Regions from separate parts of the Allobosea sp. CCNWLY174 genome, predicted to be linked through region 2. Evidence: predicted binding sites of a transcription regulator. Region 2 holds the regulator's gene; each other region holds the start of a gene.
The links. Region 2 encodes LexA, which represses DNA repair genes until DNA is damaged. Its sites were predicted from a motif close to TGTTCNNNNTGTGTTCNG; they were not measured.
Positions count from the first base shown of each region.

Region 1 (5,079 bases), on a different contig from region 2:
CACCCGAGCCGGCGCGACAGCCTGTCGCACGCCCCGTCGCCGCTGCGCAGCTGGCGGCGCGACGCCCTGCCGCCGTGGCCGCAGCCACTCCGCCGGACGAAGCCGCGCTGTCAGCCCGGGCGCTGGCGCGCGAGGCGACCACGCTGGATGAGCTCAAGACGGCGCTCGCCAGCTTCGAAGGCTGCCCGCTCAAGGCGACAGCCAAGAACCTCGTCTTCGCCGACGGCAATCCGGCCGGCAAGGTCATGATCGTCGGCGAGGCACCCGGCGCGGACGAGGATCGCGCGGGCGTGCCCTTCGTCGGCCGCTCCGGCCAGTTGCTCGACCGGATGCTGGCGGCGATCGGGCTCACCCGACAGGAGCATGTCTATATCGCCAATCTCCTGCCCTGGCGCCCGCCCGGCAACCGCACGCCGACCCCGCAGGAGGTCGCGATCTGCCTGCCCTTCATCCAGCGCCAGATCGAACTAGTCGACCCCGACATCCTGGTCTGCGTCGGCGGCCCGTCGGCGCAGGGGCTGCTCGGCGTCTCCGGCATCCTGGCCTCGCGCGGGCGCTGGATGGAGTATGACACCGGCACGCGCATGATCCGGGCGATCTCAACGCTGCACCCGGCCTATCTCCTTCGCCAGCCCTTGCAGAAGCGCCTGGCCTGGCGCGACCTGCGTACGCTCAAGGCCGCGCTCGCGGCGCCCTGAGCAGATTCTGCGATTCCGCTTCGAAGGGAGTCGATGATGTTCGCGACCGGGATGGCCCGCAGCGCTTTGATCGCAACCCTGATGCTTGCAACGCCTGCTCTGGCAGCGCCGCAAAAGCCCGTCCTCGACGCGGCCGAGGCCGAGAAGCCGGCCTATCTCGCAACGCTGGAAAAGCTGGTCTCGATCGAATCGGGCTCGCGGGACGTGCAGGGTCTGGCGACGATCGCCGCACTCATCGCCGAGCGCCTCAAGGCCCTGGGCGGCGAGACCGAGCTGATCGACTCGGCCGAACCGGCGCGATCGCCGGGCAAGATCGCGCTGGCACGCTTCAAAGGCAGCGGCACCAGGAAGATCATGCTGCTGGCCCATATGGACACGGTCTACGCCAAGGGCATGCTGGCCCAGCAGCCCTTCCGGATCGAGGGCGACAGGGCCTATGGCCTCGGCATCGCCGACGACAAGCACGGCGTCGCCCTGATCCTCCATACCATCGCGCTGCTCAACAGGATCGCGGCCCGGGACTACGGCACGCTCACCGTCCTCATCAACGGCGACGAGGAGATCGGCTCGGCCGGCTCAAGGGCGCTGATCACCAGGCTCGCGGCCGAGCAGGACGCAGTGTTTTCATGCGAAGGGTCCGGCATCGGCCAGGACACGCTGCGCCTCGCCACCAGCGGCGTCGGCTCCGTGCAGCTCAAGGTCACCGGCCGGGCCTCGCATGCCGGTGGCTCGCCGGAGCAAGGCCGCAACGCCCTGTACGAACTCGCCCATCAGATCCTGCAGATGCGCGATCTCTCCAAGCCGGAGATGGGCCTCAAGCTGAACTGGACGCTCGCCTCAGCCGGCTCGGTCAGCAATGCGATTCCTGCCGAGGCGAAGGCGCAGGGCGACATGCGGGCGCTGCGCATGGCCGATTTCGACCTGATCGAGGCCGCGGTGAGGGAGCGCATCCAGAACAAGCTCATCCCCGACACCTTGGTGGAAGTGACATTCACGCACGGGCGCCCGCCTCTGGCGCCGACCGAGGCCAGCAGGGCGCTCGGCGCGCATGCCAAGCGCGTCTTCGGCGAGATCGGCCGCTCGCTGACCATCTCCGAACGAGCGAGCGGCGGCGGAACCGATGCAGCCTATGCCGCGCTCCAGGCCAGGGGCCCGGTGATCGAGGGCTTCGGTCTCAGGGGCTTCGGCGCCCATTCGAACCAGAACGAATATGTCGCGTTGGATTCGGTCGTGCCCCGGCTCTATCTGCTGGCGCGCATGATCACAGACGTCTCACGCGGCGATGCCAAGTAACCGACTGCATGACCAAGCTGACGGCTACGCTTGAGTTCCGCCGCATCCTCGCCGACATTGGCGGCGCTGCAACAAGGGTCCGCGCATGCGTTGGGAAGATTACCGCCAGTCCGATAACGTCGAGGACCGGCGCGGCGGCGGTGGCGAGTATGCCGGGCTTCCCGGCGGGCGCGGCGGCATCGGCATCGGCACCATGGTCGTGCTCGGCCTGCTCGGCTGGGCGCTCGGCATCGATCCGCGCATCCTGATCGGCGGCGCCGAGATGATCGGCGGCATCGGCGGGCGCAGCGCGCCGACACAGGAGCAGCGCAAATCGGCCGGCCCGCCGCAGGACGAGATGGGCAAGTTCATATCGGCCGTGCTGGCGCAGAACGAGGATATCTGGACGAAGGTGCTGCCGCAGCAGGCCAACCGGAAATACGTACCGCCCAAGCTGGTGCTGTTCAGCGGCGTCGATCGCTCCGGCTGCGGCACGGCCCAGTCGGCGATGGGGCCGTTCTATTGCCCCAACGACCAGCGCGTCTATCTCGACCTCTCCTTCTTCCAGGAGATGCAGCGCAAGCTCGGCGGCGGCGGCGACTTCGCCTATGCCTATGTCATCGGCCACGAGATCGGCCATCATATCCAGAACCTGCTCGGCATCCTGCCCAAGGTGAACGAGTTGCGCCAGCGGCTTTCGGAGCGCGAATCGAACCTGCTCTCGGTGCGCGTCGAGTTGCAGGCCGACTGCTTCGCCGGCGTCTGGGCCTACAACCTCCAGGCAATGGACCGGATCGAGGCCGGCGACATCGACGAGGCGATGCGAACAGCTTCGGCGATCGGCGACGACAAGCTGCAGCAGCAGGGCCGCGGCGTGGTCGTGCCGGATTCCTTCACGCACGGCTCGTCGGCGCAGCGCACCCGCTGGTTCAACACCGGCTTCAAGTCGGGTTCCATGCAGAGCTGCGACACCTTCCGCACCAACCAGCTCTGAGCCTCAGAGTTCGGCGCGCTCGCGGCGGACAGTAAGCCGGCGCGGCGCCCGCGCCAGCTTGCCGGAGAGGATCTGCGTCTTCGGCGCGAGCAGCCCCGCCCTGACGCCGCGCGAGCGCAGCGAGACCGCGCCCCATTCGCGCAGCGCCGCCGCCATGCCGCGCAGCGGCATCAGCGCCGGCCGGGCCGCTGCGGTCAACAGATGCCGCTCGATGCTTGGCGTCCATTGCGGCTCGGGCAGGTCGCCCGCCTCGAGCAGGATCACCCAGTCGCCGCGCGCCTGCGCGACACCCGAGGACCAGGCCTCGCCGGCCGTGGCCCTGACATAGCTCGCCCCGGTCTCTTCTGCGAGCCGCGCGATCGCGGCGTCGTCGCCATCGTCGACCACCACGGCATGGCCGATCACACCTTTCGCAACCGCGGGGATCAGCACCGACAAGGTTGCGGCAAGCGCCCTTGCGTCACGATTGGCCCGGATGACGGCAGTGATCATAGGCTGTCAGCTTATGACGCACTGCAACATGTCGCAATCCTGTCACTTGCCTTTTGTTCCTGATATGTTCACATTCCTTGGTCTCGGAACCCCCGATTCCGCCGAGGAGACGAAGCCATGCTGCAGGCCAGGCCCTCAGCCAGGACGCAACCACTCAAGCGCCGCGATGTCGAACCGGACACGGTCTCGGCACCACTTCGGCTCACGCCGGTCGACCCGCTGACCCATATCGGCAGCCAGATCGACCCTGACAGGCGGCGCGGGCGCGGCGCGACGATCAACCCCGGCGGGCGCTACGAGGCCGAGCAGCGCATCAGCGAGGATGACGGCTGGGGGACGCTCGGCGAGCTGCCGGCTTTCAAGACCGAGGTCTCGGTCGAGAAGCCTCGGACCATCATTACCAGGAACGACTCCCCCGATATCTCCTTCGATCGCTCGATCAACCCTTATCGCGGCTGCGAGCATGGCTGCGTCTATTGCTTCGCGCGGCCGAGCCATGCCTATCTCGGCCTCTCGCCCGGGCTCGACTTCGAGAGCAAGCTGACCGCAAAGCCCGATGCGGCGCTGCTGCTTGAGAAAGAGCTGTCCTCGCCAAGCTACCAGCCGCGCACCATCGCAATCGGCACCAATACCGACGCCTACCAGCCGATCGAGAAGAAACTCAGGATCATGCGCGCGATCCTGGAGGTGCTCGCGAAGTTCAACCATCCGGTCGGCATCGTCACCAAATCGGCGCTGGTGCAGCGCGACATCGATATCCTCGCGCCGATGGCGGCGAAGGGGCTGGTCAAGGTCGCGCTCTCGGTGACGACGCTCGATCCCAAGCTCGCCCGCAACATGGAGCCGCGTGCCGCCGCCCCCGCCAAGCGCATCGAGACGATCCGAAAGCTCTCGGAGGCCGGCATTCCGGTGACGGTGCTGGTCGCGCCAATCGTGCCGGCGATCAACGAGCACGAGATCGAGCGCATCCTCGATGCAGCGAAAGCAGCCGGCGCGCGCGAGGCCGGCTATGTATTGCTGCGCCTGCCGCTCGAGGTGAAGGACATCGTGCAGGACTGGCTGGTGACGCATCATCCCGACAAGATGCGCCATGTCGTCTCGCTGATCCGCTCGACCCGGGGCGGCAAGGATTACGACGCCGCCTGGGGTCAACGTCAGGTCGGCTCCGGCCCCTATGCCTGGATGATCGGCCGGCGCTTCGAAATGGCGGCCGAGCGGCTCGGCTTCAACAGCACCCGGCTCAGGCTCCGCACCGACCTCTTCGTCAAGCCGGAGAAGGAGAAGGCACAGCTCAGCTTGTTTTGATCCGACATGCCTCATGGCTGTCATCCTGGACGCAGCACAGCGGAGAGCCGGGATCCATTCCTGAGCCTTTCCGATGAAGGTTCCGGCCTGGGTCCCGGGTCTGCCTCCGGTCGCCCGGGACGACCGCGCTGAGTGTGGCTGTTACCAAGTGGACAGGATGCAATTCCGGCAGACGTTCGCATCGCGATCTGGCATAGCGTCGCTATGACCGCCGATTTCAGCCGCGAGCAGGCCGCGATGATTGCCGGGCGCGCCCGTGTCGCCGGCGTGGACGAGGTCGGACGCGGCCCCCTCGCCGGCCCGGTCGTCGCCGCCGCC
Region 1 covers NZ_JBBBBQ010000004.1:222,880-227,958, reverse strand. Annotated here, with positions in the region: gene V7S63_RS14640 (uracil-DNA glycosylase) at 1-698, shown strand, start outside; gene V7S63_RS14635 (M20/M25/M40 family metallo-hydrolase) at 732-1,991, shown strand; gene ypfJ (KPN_02809 family neutral zinc metallopeptidase) at 2,077-2,964, shown strand; gene V7S63_RS14625 (glycosyltransferase family A protein) at 2,968-3,456, opposite strand; gene V7S63_RS14620 (PA0069 family radical SAM protein) at 3,574-4,761, shown strand; gene V7S63_RS14615 (ribonuclease HII) at 4,966-5,079, shown strand, end outside.
Region 1: the regulator LexA is predicted to act here: its motif matches at 3,511-3,528, upstream of V7S63_RS14620 (PA0069 family radical SAM protein).

Region 2 (5,079 bases):
AGCGCGACCGCAGCGAGCCCGCCACTCTGGCCGTCGACCTGCCGGCCAATGACGAGCGCCAGGACTATCTGCGTGCCACCACCGAGATCATTGAGGGCGAGCGACGGGTCAGGCCCTTCGCCAAGCAGGATTCCTCGATGCTGGCGAACCTGTCGCGGGCCGAGGCGCTGGTGATCCGCCCGGCTTTCGCCGAGCCTGCCAAGGCCGGCGATCCCTGCCGCGTCATCCGGCTGCGCTAGAGCATTTTCGAGCGAAGTGGACACCGGTTCGCGTGAAGAAAATGCGATAAAGCGAAGACCTAAAGCAATTCCGCGGTTCGGAGAATTGCGGAGTTGCTTTAGTCAACTCTCCCGCTCTCAGGTTGTCATCCCGGACAAGCCGCGCAGCGGCGCCGATCCGGGATCCATTCCGGAACCTCTTTCGGGATCCCGGTCTCCATGCAGTCGCCCGGGACGGCATGTCTCAAATAGGATCAGTTCTCATCACAGCGCTCCCCTTGCGGAACACAAGGCGAACGCGTATGGTGTTCGTGCTTTGTTTCGATTCTAGCCCGAGAGGCGAGCGGCGCGACCATGCTGACACGCAAACAGTTTGAACTGCTTCGCTTCATCCAGGAGCGCCTGCGGGAATCCGGCGTGCCGCCCTCCTTCGACGAGATGAAGGATGCGCTCGATCTGCGTTCCAAATCCGGCATCCACCGGCTGATCATGGCGCTGGAGGAGCGCGGCTTCATTCGCCGGCTTCCGAACCGGGCACGTGCGCTCGAAGTCATCAAGATGCCGGACGGCATCGGCGGGCCGCAGGCACAGCGCGGCCGCTTCAGCCCCTCCGTTGTCCAGGGCGGCCTCGGTCAGACCCCGCCTTCCCCGACGCCGGCAGCCAATCTGACGAAGCCGCGACCATCGGCTGCGGAAGACAGCGGGCGCTCAACCGTCTCGATCCCGGTCATGGGCCGCATCGCCGCCGGCACGCCGATCTCGGCGATCCAGGACCGCAGCCACAGCGTCACGATGCCGGCCGACATGCTCGGCGGCGGCGAGCATTATGCCCTGGAAGTCCGCGGCGATTCGATGATCGAGGCCGGCATCCTCGACGGCGACACCGTCGTCATCCGCAAGCAGGACACCGCCAATACCGGCGACATCATCGTCGCCCTGATCGACGACGAGGAAGCGACGCTGAAGCGGTTGCGCAAGCGCGGCTCCTCGATCGCGCTCGAAGCCGCCAACCCGGCCTATGAGACGCGCGTGCTCGGGCCCGACCGGGTCAAGATCCAGGGCCGGCTCGTCAACCTGATGCGGCGCTACTGAATCGCCTCGGCATCCTGTGCCGGCTCCGCAGTTGCGGCTGCAGTTGCCGGAGCAGGCGCTGGTTCTGACGCCGGCTTCGGTTCCGGTCGCGCCCGGGTCCAGGGGCGCAGGCGCGTGACCTCGTCGGCCGTATAGGCGCGCCAGCCGCCGCGGGCCGCATGATACGCCGTCGCGCCGTCGCGCATGAGCGCGCTGCGGTCGATCAGGCGGGCTGCGCAAGGTGCTGTCCAGTAGAGCGACGTCACCACGAGATCGGCGCGCAGGCAGTCCTCGACCAAGGCGATCCGGTCGCGCGTATAGGCTACCGAGCGGCCATCCGGGAGGCGGATGACGCAGCCACGCGGATCGCAAGCGGCGCCATTGCGCAGCGCCGCATCGTCGGGCGCACGCGAATCGCCGTCGGCATGCAGCCATTGCGTGAGCACGAAGCGGCTCGGCTTGCCGGCCAGCACCATCTTGCCCTCCGGCCCCCGCACCAGCACACCCGAGCCGTCTCGCTCGATCAGGATGTCGGGCCGCGACGGGGCCGAGGCCAGCGCCAGCCCGCCGACCAAGGGCAGCGCGGCAAGGAAGCGCAGCGCCGTCGTCCACAAGGTCAGCCAGAGCAACGACAGCGAGAACAGGATCAGCGCGGTCGAGCCGAAAGCGGGCAGCACCACGGTGGAGCGGTCGATGCCGGCGACCCAATGGGCGAGCTGGAGTACATATCCGGAGGCCCAGCCCATCAGCGCCCAGGCCGGCCAGTCGAGTCCGAACGGATAGGCAAGCACGCCGAAGACCGCGGCGGGCATCACGATCAGCGAGACGAAGGGCAGCGCCAGCGCGTTGCCGAGCAGGCCGAACGGGTTGAAGGTCTGGAAATGGTAGACGCCATAGGGCGCCGTCGCCGCGGTCGCGACCATGGTGGTGGTCAGGATTCCCACGGCCGAGAGCCAGAGCGGGCGCAGCGGCCAGGGCCATGCGGCGGCGGCGGCATCGGGCGCCCGCTCCTGCCAGCGCTCGGCGAAGGCGATCAGCGCCGCGACCGCTCCGAACGACATCTGGAAGCTCGGCCCGAGCAGCGCCTCCGGCTCCCGCAGCAGCACGATGATCGCGGACAGAGCGAGGTTGCGCATGGAAAGCGCCGGCCGGTCGACCAGGATCGCCCCGAGCATGACCAGCGTCATGATCAGCGAGCGCTCGGTTGCGACATCGGCACCGGAGAAGATGCAATAGGCGGTGGCACCGAGCATGGCGACGAGCGCCGCGAGCTTCTTCACCGGCCAGTGCAGCGCCACCGTCTGCGACAGCGTGAGCAAGGCCCGCACCAGCCAGAAGATCGTGCCGGCAGCCAGCACCATGTGCAGGCCGGAGATCGAGACGATGTGGTAGATGCCGGCGGCGCGCAGGTCGTTGTTGGTCTGCTCGCTGATCAGCCCGCGCTTGCCGGTGACGAGGGCCGCCGCCATCGCTCCCGCCTGCCCGCCGCCACTGGTCGCGATGCGCTCGGTCAGCGCGTTACGGGCCTGGTCGATCGCGACCGCCAGGGCGAGCCGGCGCGGCATCGGCACGGGAGGCGGCGCGAGCGCGATCTTGCCGGCGATGTTGCCGACGGCGCCGACGCCCTGGAAGAACGCATCGCGGGCGAAGTCGTAACCGCCTGGGCGCGCCGGGCCTGGCGGCGGCAACAGGCGGGCGGTCGCGCTGATATGGTCGCCGGGCTTCAGCGTGGTCACCGGCGTGGTGACGCGCACCCGCCGAGGCCGCTGCCCGGGATCGACGCCCGGCAGGTCCGTGACCTGGATGACGATGCGCACGCCCTTCTCGCGCTGCTCCAGCGCCTCGACGAAGCCGGTGAGCTTGCCGACATGATTGCGGGCGAGCGCCGGCGCCGCGATGTTCGCCGTCCGCCAGGTCGCGGCCGTAAAGCCGGCAAAGGCCGCCGCGGTCGCGATGCAGATCGCCATGATGGCCCGCCGTTGCCGCATCAGCAGCGCGGCGAGCGCACACAGCACCAGCCCGGCCAGGGGCGCGGCCAGCCCTGGCTCGCGATCGGCCAGGAAATAGAGCAGCACGCCGGCCCCCATGCAGACCGGAAGCCAGTTGAACAGGCGGCGGCGCTCGATCTCGGCTTCGAACGCCTGGCGGAGGCGGCCGCCCCAATCGGGCAGGAAAGCAGATAATGGCTGGGAAAAATGGGCGCCGCGCCGCAAGCGCGCAGGCAGAGCCAGCACGCCCACCCTGCTACGGCGCTGTTCTGGCCCGTAGGAGAGCATCCATCCCCCGTCGCGGCCGCGCGATGATCGCGCCCCCTCCCCGCAGGAGGCTCTTAACGGCAGCCGGCAAGCCATGTTACAGCGGCGGCGCCGGATGTCAGCCCCGGCCGAGGCCCGTATCACGATCGCCCTCGCCTCACGCTTACCCGTTCCGCCGGAGCCTTCCTTCATGAGTGACACGGTCGTCACGCGCTTCGCGCCGTCGCCTACCGGATTCCTGCACATTGGCGGCGCCCGCACCGCGCTGTTCAACTGGCTCTATGCCCGCCGCCATGGCGGCAAGATGCTGCTGCGCATCGAGGACACCGACCGCGAACGTTCGACCGAGGGCGCAATCGCCGCGATCCTCGACGGCCTCGCCTGGCTCGGCCTCGATTGGGACGGGCAGACCGTCTATCAGTTCCAGCGCGCCGCCCGCCATCGCGAGGTCGCCGAACAGATGCTCGCCGCCGGCAAGGCCTATTACTGCTATGCGACGCCGCAGGAGCTCGATGCGGAGCGCGAAGCGGCACGCGCCGAGGGCAAGCAGTGGCGTTATGACGGACGCTGGCGCGACCGCGACCCGTCGACCGCGCCCGAAGGCGTCAAGCCGGTGATCCGCCTCAAGGCGGAGCAGACCGGTGAGACCGTAGTCGAGGACGAGGTCCAGGGCCGCGTCACCTGGCAGAACGAGAATCTCGACGATCTCGTCTTGCTGCGCTCGGACGGCAACCCGACCTACATGCTCGCCGTCGTCGTCGATGATCACGACATGGGCGTCACCCACATCATTCGCGGCTCGGACCACCTGACCAATGCCGCCCGCCAGACGCAGATCTACCAGGCGCTCGGCTGGACCGTGCCGAGCATGTCGCATATCCCGCTGATCCACGGGGCCGACGGCGCCAAGCTGTCGAAGCGGCATGGCGCGCTTGGCATCGAGGCCTATCGCTCGATGGGTTATCTGCCGATCGCACTGCGCAACTACCTGCTGCGCCTCGGCTGGAGCCATGGCGACCAGGAGATCTTCTCTCCCGAAGAGATGATCTCGCTGTTCAACCTCTCCTCGATCGGCCGCTCGCCGGCCCGCTTCGACTACGCCAAGCTCGAGAACCTCAACGGCCTCTATATGCGCGAGTCCGCCGATCACGAATTGATGACGGCGCTGAAGGCGATCTGGTCGGAAATCGGGCCGCCGCGCGGCATCGGCACCGAGCCGTCTCCCGAGCTGGAGGCCAAGCTGATGGCGGCGATGCCCGGCCTGAAGGAGCGCGCCAAGACGCTGATCGAGCTGATCGACAGCGCCTCCTATCTCTACGCCCAGCGCCCGCTGGCGCTCGAGCCCAAGGCGGCCGCCCTGCTCGACGAGGCTGCGCGCCAGCGTATGCCGAAACTGGCGCAAAAGCTCGCGGCGGTGGCGGATTGGGCGCCGCCGCCATTGGAGAGCGCGATCCGCGATTTCGCCGAGGAGAGCGGCGTCAAGCTCGGCCAGGTGGCGCAGCCCCTGCGCGCGGCGCTGACCGGCAAGACCACCT
Region 2 covers NZ_JBBBBQ010000001.1:247,802-252,880, reverse strand. Annotated here, with positions in the region: gene V7S63_RS01220 (molybdopterin molybdotransferase MoeA) at 1-239, shown strand, start outside; gene lexA (transcriptional repressor LexA) at 573-1,310, shown strand; gene V7S63_RS01210 (ComEC/Rec2 family competence protein) at 1,304-3,523, opposite strand; gene gltX (glutamate--tRNA ligase) at 3,639-5,079, shown strand, end outside.

Region 3 (5,079 bases), 560 kb from region 2:
ATTTAAATGGAATAATCGCTCCTTTAGAAAAGGAGGTAGTTCAGCGTGAGATTGATCGAGCGCTTAAGGCAATAAGAGATGTGGATTTTTATATCCCATCTGTTCTATCAGCGTTGCAAGTACTAGTGAATTATTATTCACCCAGATTTGATCGTCCTAGTGTTGATTATTCAACAATGGCGGATATCATCGAGAGTCATTATTTGCCAAGGCATGTTAAAGGCCTTGAGGAAATCGGAATACCGATTCCGCTTGGGATGAAGGTTCAGCATTATTTTTCAGCAGCCCAAGATGTTGATGAGGCAGTTTCGATTCTAAGGAGTATCGATGATGAAAATTATATTTCCAATGGTCTTACCGAGTTCGAATGCCAGATGATGCGTTCATCATTATAGAGATGGGGTTGATATCCGCTGATTTAGATATTGCCTTCTAGCGCAATACGCGCCTCTACTCCGCCGCCTCCCGCGCCCCCTTGCCCTTTAACGGCCGCCGCTCCAGCACTTCCTTGAGGAAGCGCGCGGTGTGGCCCTTGCCGATGCGGACCACATCCTCCGGCGTGCCTTGCGCCACGACCTCGCCGCCGCCGTCGCCGCCTTCAGGGCCCATGTCGATGATCCAGTCGGCGGTCTTGATCACTTCGAGATTGTGCTCGATCACCACCACGGAATTGCCCTGCTCGACCAGTTCGTGCAGCACCTCCATCAGCTTGGCGACGTCGTGGAAGTGCAGGCCGGTGGTCGGCTCGTCGAGGATGTAGAGGGTGCGGCCGGTGGCGCGCTTTGAGAGCTCCTTGGAGAGCTTGACGCGCTGCGCCTCGCCGCCCGAGAGCGTCGTCGCCTGCTGGCCGACCTTGACATAGTCGAGCCCGACGCGGGCGAGCGTCACCATCTTGTCGCGGATCGAGGGCACGGCCTTGAATAGGTCCTTGGCCTCCTCGACCGTCATGTCGAGCACGTCGGCGATCGAGCGGTCGCGGTATTTCACCTCGAGCGTCTCGCGGTCATAGCGCTTGCCCTTGCAGACATCGCAGGTGACGTAGACGTCGGGCAGGAAGTGCATCTCGATCTTGATGACGCCGTCGCCCTGGCAGGCCTCGCAGCGGCCGCCCTTGACGTTGAACGAGAAGCGCCCGGCCTGGTAGCCGCGCGCCTTGGCCTCGGGCAGGCCGGCGAACCATTCGCGGATCGGCGTGAAGGCGCCGGTATAGGTCGCCGGGTTCGAGCGCGGGGTGCGGCCGATCGGCGACTGGTCGATGTCGATGACCTTGTCGAGATGCTCCATGCCCTCGATGCGCTCATGCGGGGCGGGGTGCTCGATCGAGCCGTTGAGCTTGCGCGCGATCGCCTTGTAGAGCGTGTCGATGACCAGCGTCGACTTGCCGCCGCCCGAGACGCCGGTGATGCAGGTGAACAGGCCGAGCGGGATGTCGACCGTGACGTCCTTGAGGTTGTTGCCGCGGGCGCCGACGATCTTCAGGCTCCGGCCCTTCTGCGGCTTGCGGCGCTTCAGCGGCACCGGCACGCTCATCTCGCCGGTGAGGTACTTGCCGGTGAGCGAGTTCGGGTCGGCGAGGATGTCCTGCGGGGTGCCCTTCGAGACGATCTCGCCGCCATGGATGCCGGCGCCGGGGCCGACATCGACGACATAGTCGGCGGTGAGGATCGCGTCCTCGTCATGCTCGACCACGATCACGGTGTTGCCGAGGTCGCGCAGGCGGCGCAGCGTGCCGAGCAGGCGCTCATTGTCGCGCTGGTGCAGGCCGATCGAGGGCTCGTCCAGCACATAGAGCACGCCGGTGAGGCCGGAGCCGATCTGGCTGGCGAGGCGGATCCGCTGGCTCTCGCCGCCCGAGAGCGTGCGCGAGCCGCGCGCCAGCGTCAGGTATTCGAGGCCGACATCGAGCAGGAAGGTCAGCCGGTCGCGGATTTCCTTGAGGATGCGCGGGGCGATCTCGTTCTGCTTCGCCGACAGGCGCGAGGGCAGGGCGCTGACCCAGGCGAGCGCGTCCTTGACCGAGAGCTGCGAGATCTCGCCGATATGGCGCATGTCGATCTTGACCGCCAGCGCCTCGGGCTTGAGCCGGAAGCCGTTGCACGCCGCGCAGGGCGTCTCCGACATGAAGCGGCCGATCTCCTCGCGGGCCCAGTCGCTCTCGGTCTCCTTCCAGCGCCGCTCCATATTGGTGATCACGCCCTCGAAGGGCTTCTTCACCTCATAGGCGCGCAGGCCGTCATTATAAGCCATGCGCACGGCCTCGGTGCCGGTGCCGAACAGGATGGCGTCGCGCGCGCTCTGCGGCAGCTCGCTCCAGGGCTTGGTGGTCGAGAAGCCGAAATGCTTGGCGAGCGCGTCGAGCGTCTGGCCGTAATAGGGCGAGGTCGACTTGGCCCAGGGCGCGATCGCGCCCTTCTTCAGGCTGAGCGAATGATCCGGGACGATCATCTCGGGATCGATCCGCATCTCGTGGCCGAGGCCGTCGCAGGCCGGGCAGGCGCCGAACGGGTTGTTGAACGAGAACAGGCGCGGCTCGATCTCGGGGATGGTGAAGCCGGAGACCGGGCAGGCGAATTTCGAGGAGAAGGTGACGCGCTTGGCTTCGCCGTTCTCCTCCTTCTCGTCGGCATATTCGAAGACGGCGATGCCGTCGGCGAGGTCGAGCGCCTGCTCCAGCGAGTCGGCGAGGCGGGCACCGAGATCGGGCCGGATGACGATGCGGTCGACCACCACGTCGATGTCGTGCTTGAACTTCTTGTCGAGGGCGGGTGCGTCCGGGATCTCGTAGAACTCGCCATTGACCTTGACGCGCTGGAAGCCGCGCTTCAGCCAGTCGGCCATCTCCTTGCGGAACTCGCCCTTGCGGCCGCGCACGACGGGCGCCAGCAGGTAGCCGCGGGTCTTCTCCGGCAGCTCGACCAGGCGGTCGACCATCTGCTGCACGGTCTGGCTCTCGATCGGCAGGCCGGTCGCGGGCGAATAGGGGATGCCGGCGCGCGCCCAGAGCAGGCGCATATAGTCGTGGATCTCGGTGACGGTGCCGACGGTCGAGCGCGGGTTCTTCGACGTCGTCTTCTGCTCGATCGAGATCGCCGGCGAGAGCCCGTCGATCTGGTCGACATCGGGCTTCTGCATCATCTCGAGGAACTGGCGGGCATAGGCCGAGAGCGACTCGACATAGCGGCGCTGGCCCTCCGCATAGATCGTGTCGAAGGCGAGCGAGGACTTGCCCGAGCCGGAAAGCCCGGTGAACACCACGAGCTTGTCGCGCGGAATCGCGAGATCGACATTCTTGAGATTGTGCTCGCGCGCGCCGCGCACCGAGATGACGCGGGCGTTCGGATCGGCCGCACGGTTGCGGTCGAACATGTCTTCCAGCGTCGCGGCCTGTTCGGCGAGCGTGGTCTTGCGGGCCATGGTGGTGTCCGGTTCGGGCTAAGCCGTAGAGATAGGGCAATCGCCGGCTCGTGCCAGTGCAGCCGGGCGGGAGGCGGGCATGAGTAGCACGCAGCCGCCGATGTTGCCGCATTGTTCCTGCGAGGTGTGCTGACAGAGATTGTCAGGAGCGTGGCAGGCTGTGGAAGCGCGCTCTGAGCAGGATGGCCGAGACCAGCATGGCCAGCGCCAGCGTCCCCGACAGGATCAGCGCCGCCGCAGCGCCATAGCGCTCGATCAGCAGGGCATAGGCGAGCGGCGAGGCGGCCGAGAGGAAAAAGCCCGGCGCCAGCAAACGCCCGACAGAGGCGCCATAGCTCTTCGGATCGAACAGCATCAGCGGCAGCGTGCCGCGCGTGATCGTCAGCACACCGTTGCCGGCGCCGTAGCAGAAGGCGAAGGCCAGTGCCGCGATGGCGCTCGCCCCGCCGGCGAGCCCGACGACGAAGCACAGCGGCAGGACCAGGCAGGCGACGAGGTTGAGGTCGAACGGGCTGGTCTTTGCGCCGAACAGCACTTCGCCGAGCCGCGCCAGCGATTGGCCGATGCCGCGGGTCGCGCCGATCCAGACCGCGCCCGCGGCGGGCAGTCCGAGCCCGGCGAGAATGCCGATCATATGGGCGGACATGCCGGCGTTGAGCACGCCGGCGAAGGTGACGATCAACGCGTAGAGCAGGCCGGCGAAGCGCGTATCGGCCGGGCCAAGCGTGACGACGGGCTTCGCGGCAGCCGCGTCAGACGAAGGCCGCGCGGAGACAGTGGGCAAGGTCAGGTGCAGCGGCAAGGTGAGCAGCGCGAAGCCGGCATAGGCGATGAGGGCGCCGCGCCAGCCGAATTGCTCGGCGAGCACATGGCCGAGCGGCCAGAACACGGTCGAGGCCAGGCCCCCGAGCAGGGTGATCTGGGCGATCGGCCGGCGCGCTGCGCTGCCGCCGATCCGAGCCAGCGCCGCAAAGGCGGCGTCATAGAGGCTGAGCCGCATGGCGAGGCCGAGGCAGAGCCAGGCGGCGTAATAGGCCGCGATCGTATGGGCGAAGGCGAGGCCGAGGCAGCCGGCGGCTGTCAGCAGCGATCCCAGGCACATCACCGTGCGGCCGCCATGGCGGTCGATCAGGCGGCCGATCGCGCCGGAGGTCAGCCCCATCACCAGCAGGCCGGCCGAGAGCCCGCCATGGATGATCGCCTGCGACCAGCCGAGCTCTTTACCGATCAGTTCACCGAAGGCGCCAACGAGATAATAGGACACGCCCCAGGAAATGAGCTGCGCCAGCCCGAGGCAGAAGACGGTGCGGCGGGAGATCACCCGGCCGATCCGGCCGTCCATGGCTGTGGCAGTGTCTGGTCTCCCGGCCCGAGGCTGCGCTGCATCAGGACAGTGTCGACCCAGCGGCCGAACTTGAAGCCGGCCGAGCGCAAGGTGCCGACTGGCTCGAAGCCGAAACGGCGATGCAGGGCGATCGAGGCGGCATTGCCGCTGTCGCCGATCACCGCCAGCATCTGCCGCCACGGGCCGGCCTCGCAGCGGGCGATCAGTGCCGCGAGCAGCGCGCCGCCGATGCCGCGCCCGGCCTGTCCCTCGGCGACATAGACCGAATCCTCGATCGTGTGGCGGTAGGCCGGGCGGGGCCGGTAGCTGCTGGCATAACT
Region 3 covers NZ_JBBBBQ010000001.1:803,190-808,268, reverse strand. Annotated here, with positions in the region: gene V7S63_RS03890 (DEAD/DEAH box helicase) at 1-395, shown strand, start outside; gene uvrA (excinuclease ABC subunit UvrA) at 451-3,366, opposite strand; gene V7S63_RS03880 (MFS transporter) at 3,557-4,735, opposite strand; gene V7S63_RS03875 (GNAT family N-acetyltransferase) at 4,732-5,079, opposite strand, start outside.
Region 3: the regulator LexA is predicted to act here: its motif matches at 3,516-3,533, upstream of uvrA (excinuclease ABC subunit UvrA).